2 regions of the Streptomyces sp. NPDC088915 genome follow, and region 1 is predicted to be linked to the other one. Evidence: predicted binding sites of a transcription regulator. Region 1 holds the regulator's gene; the other holds the start of a gene.
The links. The regulator HspR, encoded in region 1, represses chaperone genes until heat shock. The targets are predictions, from matches to a motif close to TTGAGNNNNNNNNNCTCAA.

Region 2: the regulator HspR is predicted to act here: its motif matches at 1,462-1,480, upstream of lon (endopeptidase La).

What each region holds. Positions count from the first base shown of each region.
Region 1 is NZ_JBIVIR010000001.1:487,859-491,095, reverse strand. Features, by position in the region: gene ACIP5O_RS02360 (hypothetical protein) at 1-72, opposite strand, end outside; gene ACIP5O_RS02355 (helix-turn-helix transcriptional regulator) at 205-1,185, shown strand; gene ACIP5O_RS02350 (heat shock protein transcriptional repressor HspR) at 1,422-1,883, opposite strand; gene dnaJ (molecular chaperone DnaJ) at 1,888-3,060, opposite strand; gene grpE (nucleotide exchange factor GrpE) at 3,091-3,237, opposite strand, start outside.
Region 2 is NZ_JBIVIR010000003.1:3,644-6,880, forward strand. Features, by position in the region: gene ACIP5O_RS06625 (Mu transposase C-terminal domain-containing protein) at 1-547, opposite strand, end outside; gene ACIP5O_RS06630 (TnsA-like heteromeric transposase endonuclease subunit) at 541-1,194, opposite strand; gene lon (endopeptidase La) at 1,503-3,237, shown strand, end outside.

The sequences.
Region 1 (3,237 bases):
GCCCACGGCCCCCACTGCGACAGCCGCGATGAAGGCGACTCCGGCCACCGCACTTATGAGCTTCTTCATCATCACCGAGCAACCTCACTTGAAGGCAACGTCTCTTTGCGACCCCCGCGAGTAAGACGATGGCTTACTCTCTCCGCTTGCACCACCAAACCCATGCATCATGTTCCTGAGATGCAGGAGCCTGGGGGTGTACATATGGGGAAACAAGCGGACGAGACAGGTCACCCTCATTCGCATGCGGAGCTCTGCGCGGCAGGCTCCGAGCTGTACGCGTCCGCACTGCGGGCGGGACGAATACCCCGGTCAGAGACGGTCGAGGCGCCCTGCCTCCTGGATCTGTCCCTGCTCCACCCCGATCCCGACGACGCCCGGTGGCTGCGTCCGGTTCCGCCCTCCGCCGCCCTCGCCCAGCTCCTCCAGCCGATCGAACGCGAAATCCTCGACCGGCGCCGGCGCACCGTCGCCCTGTCCGACGCTTTCGAGCCGTTCATGGCCATCAGCGCCCACGACTCACCGACCACGCACGCCATCACCGTGCTCGAGGGCATCGATCGCATCAACGCCACCCTCGACCGGGTCGTCGCCAACTGCCGCAGCGAACTGCTCACCGTCCAGCCCGGCGGCGGCCGCCCCGCCCAGGCCCTGACCGCGGCCCTCCACCGCGTCTCGCCGCTCCTGGGCCGCGGCATCAACATGCGCACCCTCTACCAGCACACGGCCCGCCACACCGAACTCACCCTGGCCTACCTGGAGCACGTCGGCCCCGAGGTCCAGGTCCGCACCCTGGAAGAGATCATCGACCGGCTGATCATCGTGGACCGCGAGGTCGCCCTGATCCCGGCCCGCAGCGACCGGCAGATCGCCCTGGAGCTGCGCCACCCCGGCCTGGTCGCCTACCTCGGCGGCGTCTTCGACCAGTTCTGGCGCCTGGCGGTGCCGATCCGGGAGGAGATCCCGTACGACGTCAAGACCGACGGCATCGGCGGCGTCCAGCGCTCCATCGCCCGGCTCCTCGTCGAGGGGCACGTGGACGAGGCCATCGCCCGCCGCCTCGGGATGAACGTGCGCACGTGCCGGGCCCACATCGCCAAGCTCGCCGCCACCCTCGGCAGCGGCAGCCGGGCCCAGCTCGGCTACCTCATCGCCCAGTCGGGCATCCTCGACCAGGACGACTAGGGCCTGTCCGGCGGATCAGGGTCGGGTGGGCCGCAGCGTCTGGTGCGGTACATCGCAAGGCGCCGGAGCGGCTCGATAGCGGAGCCATCGGGACGTTTCGGCAACGCGGCGAGGTACCGTGCCAGGCGTCGCGGCCCCGGCCATGATCCGCCGGACAGGCCCTAGGGCCTGTCCGGAGCACGCGTGAGGCCCCCTCCACAGACGGAGGGGGCCTCACGGCACGGTGAACGGCGGGGCTACTCGCCGCGCTTGGGGCGCCAGACCACCAGCGCGCTCGCCTGCTGCACGTCCTGGTACGGCACGAGGTCGCGTCGGTACGAGGCGTGCACCTGGGCCTCGCGCTGCCGCATCGCCGCCGCGGCCCCGTCCACGGCCGCCGACAGCTCGGCGATCCGGCTCTGGAGCGCCGCGACCTGGTTCTCCAGTTCGATGATGCGCTTGATCCCGGCCAGGTTGATGCCCTCGTCCTGCGACAACTGCTGCACCTGGCGAAGCAGTTCGATGTCACGGGCCGAGTAGCGCCGCCCCCGGCCCGCCGTGCGGTCCGGGGAGACCAGGCCGAGCCGGTCGTACTGACGCAGGGTCTGGGGGTGCAGACCGGAGAGCTGGGCCGCCACCGAGATGACGTACACCGGCGACTCGTCGGTCAGTTCGTACGCCCTATTGCCCAATCCTGGCTGTCGTCGGCGCCCTTCCACCGGGTCACGCTCCCTTCGCGGCCTGGAACAGCTCGGCCCGCGGGTCCTCGGAGGCGGTCGCCTCGCGGTAGGTCTCCAGGGCCTCGCGTGCCTTGTCGTCCAGCTCCTCCGGCACGGCGACCTCGACCGTGACGAGCAGGTCGCCGCGCGTGCCGTCCTTGCGGACCGCGCCCTTGCCCCGGGCGCGCATGGTCCGGCCGTTCGGCGTGCCCGCGGGCAGCTTGAGGGTGACCGCGGGGCCGCCGAGGGTCGGCACCCTGATCTCGCCGCCGAGCGCCGCCTCCGTGAAGGAGACCGGCACCGTGACGGTGAGGTTGTCGTCCTTGCGGCCGAAGACCGGGTGGGCGTCGACGTGCACCACGACGTACAGGTCGCCGTTGGGCCCGCCGCGCTCGCCCGGCGCGCCCTTGCCGCGCAGCCGGATCCTCTGGTTGTCGCTCACGCCCGCCGGGATGCGGACCTGCATGGTGCGGGAGGACTTGGCCCGGCCGCTGCCCTTGCAGACGTCGCAGGGGGTCTCGGCGATGAGGCCGCGTCCCTTGCAGTCCACGCAGGGGTCGGTGAGCGAGAAGCCGCCGCCGCTGCCGCGCGAGACCTGCCCGGTGCCGACGCAGGTCGGGCACACCCGGGGGGTGCCGTTCTTGTCGCCGGTGCCCGAACACGCCGTGCACGGCTGCTGGCTGGACATCCGCAGCGGTACGGTCGCGCCCTCGATGGCCTCGGTGAAGCTGAGCGTCACCTCGGACTCGACGTCCTGGCCGCGCCGCGGCTGGGTGCGGGCGCCGCCCCCGCCGCGGTTGAACAGGCCGCCGAAGACGTCCCCGATGCCACCGCCGCCGCCACCGAAGCCGCCGGCCCCGCCCTGGGCGCCCCCGAAGAGGTCGCCCAGGTCGAAGTTGAACGAGCCGCCGCCGGGACCGCCGGCCCGGAGGCCGCCGTTCCCGAAGAGCGCGCGCGCCTCGTCGTACTCCTTGCGCCGCTTGGGGTCACCGAGGACGTCGTTCGCCTCGGAGATCTCCTTGAAGCGCTCCTCGGCCCTGGTGTCGCCCTTGTTGGCGTCCGGGTGGTTCTCGCGGGCGAGCTTCCGGTATGCCTTCTTGATCTCGGCCTCGGTGGCGTCCTTGGGGACGCCGAGGACCTTGTAGTAGTCCTTCTCGACGAAGTCCTTCGTGCTCATCGACGTCCCTCCTTCCGGACGATCGTTGCGTCACCCCTCCTCGGGGGCACCGCTCTCCTCGTCGGCCGACTTCTTCTCGTCCTTGGCCGGGGCCGCGCCCGGCTGGGGCTCGGCGACGGCCACGCGCGCGGGCCTGATGGTCCGCTCGCCGATCCGATACCCGGGCTGCAGGATCGC
Region 2 (3,237 bases), on a different contig from region 1:
CCGCTTCCAGGGCCTCCTGCACGGCCGCGACCAGCCGGGCGTCCGCCCGCCCCGTCGCCTTCCAGGCCTGCGTCGCCCGCTGGTCTACCAGCCCCCAGACCCCCTGCCGGACATAGCGCGACCGTCGGCTCTGCACGGTCCGAACGGTCACCCCCAGCTCTCGCGCCTTCGCGGCCATCCGCTCCATCAGCGAGAAGGCAGCCGGGTCATAGCCGGGGCGCGGCGGCGTGCCCGGCACGGTGCCGCGCAGCAGCCCGGTCTCGACCTCCACCATGTGCCGTTCCCACTCGCGCGCCGCCTCCAGCACCGGCTCCGGCAACGTCGCCAGCAACCCGGACGGCTCCACCGCGGGCAGCGGCTCCGTGCCGGTGACGGCGAAGTCCGGCGCCGCCATCAGATGCGACGCCAGCACCACCGATTCCGCCCCCGTCGCCGAGCGCAGCCGCACCGACGTGCCGGCGAGCGCCACCACCTGGTGATCCCCGTCGTCGTAGGCGACCCAGTCCCCAGGCCGCAACACCGGCTTGCCCGGTCCAGCCGTCACCATCGCACCCCCGCTGACACCAGCGAATGGGCATGCAGAGGCACCGACACATCTGCTGTCAGTTCGTGCGACCACAGCAGGTGGAACAGCACGGGGAGAACCCGGATCGGATCCCCAACCGCCGAGGCTCCCTCCATCAGTGGCTGTGGCTCGGCATACGTTGTCAGCAGCTCGGAGGCCACCAGTTCCGGCCGGTGCCGGGGGTGGCGGTAGCCCGCCAGCCAGCGCACATTGCGCACCACGATCGCGTCCGGCGCCCCCACCAGCCGGAACTCCCACCCCACCTGAGTGCAGGCTGTCTGCGTCGCTTCGAACTTCGCCACATCCCGGGGCTTGCGCCGATCCGCCGGACGGCAGTCGACCACCACCGCCGTGCCGTCGTCGCGGCGCGCGAAGTAGTCCGGCGCGTGGGAGATGCTCTTGCCCGCGTCCGATCGCCAGAACAGCCAGAACGGCTGAGACGAGATCCCCACCACCGACGGGTCGAAGTCCAGCAGCATCACGTGATCGCGCTCCAGCCAGGACTCGTACCCGATGTGCCCGCCCACCGTGGACGACCACCACAGACCCGGCAGATGCCGCTGACCCTTGTACGACTTGAACGCGCGTACCGGCGCGACGTCCTCGAACCGCACTGCCCAGGCATCCACCAGCGAGCGACGGAACTCAGATCCGCCCTGGTCGGTGTACGCGACCTCGAACCCCTTCGCCGGTGGCCCAGAGACACCACCCGGCACCACCCCTAACGAACCTGCCACGACTCACTAACCCGAGCCCGCGACGAAAGGTCACTCTGCAAGACGAAAGGCCAGACGAAGGGTGAAGCTGCAAAACGAAGAGATCCACGTCAAAGGACAGCGCGAGAGTGATCGCTCACAGCGAACAGGCGTCCGGGAACATTCATGGGCTCACAAGCATTGAGTGCATACAGCTCAACTTGACTGCCGAAGGGGAGATCATGGCTTCTGAGTCCATGGCGTCCGCGCCGCTCACTCTGCCTGTGCTGCCGCTCGACGACGAGGTCGTGCTGCCCGGAATGGTGGTGCCGCTGGACCTGTCCGACAACGACGTACGGGCCGCCGTCGAGGCCGCCCAGGCGGCCGCGCGGCCGGGAGGGGGAAAGCCGCGGGTGCTGCTCGTGCCCCGCGTCGACGGCACCTACGCCGGGACCGGCGTCCTCGGGACCGTCGAGCAGGTGGGACGCCTGTCCGACGGCGACCCGGGCGCCCTCGTGCGCGGCCGCGGCCGCGTCCGCATCGGCGCCGGTACGACCGGCCCCGGCGCCGCCCTGTGGGTCGAGGGCGCCGCCGTCGAGGAGACCCTGCCCGACCCGCTGCCCGGTTCCGTGACCGAGCTGGTCAAGGAGTACAAGGCGCTGGCCACCACCTGGCTCAAGAAGCGCGGAGCCTGGCAGGTCGTCGACCGCGTCCAGCAGATCGACGGCGTCGGCGCCCTCGCCGACAACTCCGGCTACTCGCCCTTCCTGACCGTCGCCCAGCGCGTCGAACTCCTGGAGACCGCCGACCCGGTCGCCCGGCTGCGCCTGGCCACCGCCCAGCTCCGCGAGCACCTCGCCGAGCAGGAGGTCGCCGAGACCATCGCCAAGGACGTCCAGGAGGGCGTCGACAAGCAGCAGCGCGAGTTCCTGCTCCGCCGCCAGCTCGAAGCCGTCCGCAAGGAGCTGCGCGACCTCAACGGCGAGGCCGAGGGCGACGAGTCCGACGACTACCGCGCCCGCGTGGAGGCCGCCGACCTGCCCGGGAAGGTGCGCGAGGCCGCCCTCAAGGAGGTCGAGAAGCTGGAGCGGTCCAGCGACCAGTCCCCCGAGGGCTCCTGGATCCGCACCTGGCTCGACACCGTCCTCGAACTGCCCTGGAACGAGCGGACCGAGGACCGGTACGACATCCGGGGCGCCCGCGCCGTGCTCGACGCCGAGCACGCGGGCCTGGACGACGTGAAGGAGCGGATCACCGAGTACCTGGCGGTGCGCAAGCGGCGCGCCGACCGCGGCCTCGGCGTGGTCGGCGGGCGCCGGGGCGGAGCCGTCCTCGCCCTCGTCGGCCCGCCCGGCGTCGGCAAGACCTCCCTCGGCGAGTCCGTCGCCCACGCGATGGGCCGCGCGTTCGTCCGGGTCGCCCTCGGCGGCGTCCGGGACGAGGCGGAGATCCGCGGCCACCGCCGCACCTACGTCGGCGCCCTGCCCGGCCGGATCGTCCGCGCGATCAAGGAGGCCGGGTCCATGAACCCGGTGGTCCTGCTCGACGAGATCGACAAGGTCGGCTCCGACTTCCGCGGCGACCCCGCGGCGGCCCTCCTCGAAGTCCTCGACCCGGCGCAGAACCACACCTTCCGCGACCACTACCTGGAGGTCGAGCTCGACCTCTCCGACGTGGTCTTCCTGGCCACCGCGAACGTCCTGGAGTCCATCCCGGAGGCCCTCCTCGACCGCATGGAACTGGTGCGGCTCGACGGCTACACCGAGGACGAGAAGGTCGTCATCGCCCGCGACCACCTGCTGCCCCGGCAGCTGGAGCGGGCGGGCCTGGAGCCCGGCGAGGTCGTCCTGGAGGAGGCGTCGCTGCGGAAGCTGGCCGGCGAGTACACCCGCGAGGCGGGCGTCCGCACCCTGGAGCGGTCGATCTCCCGGCTGCTGCGGAAGGTCGCGGCCCAGCACGAACTGGGTGACCGCGAGC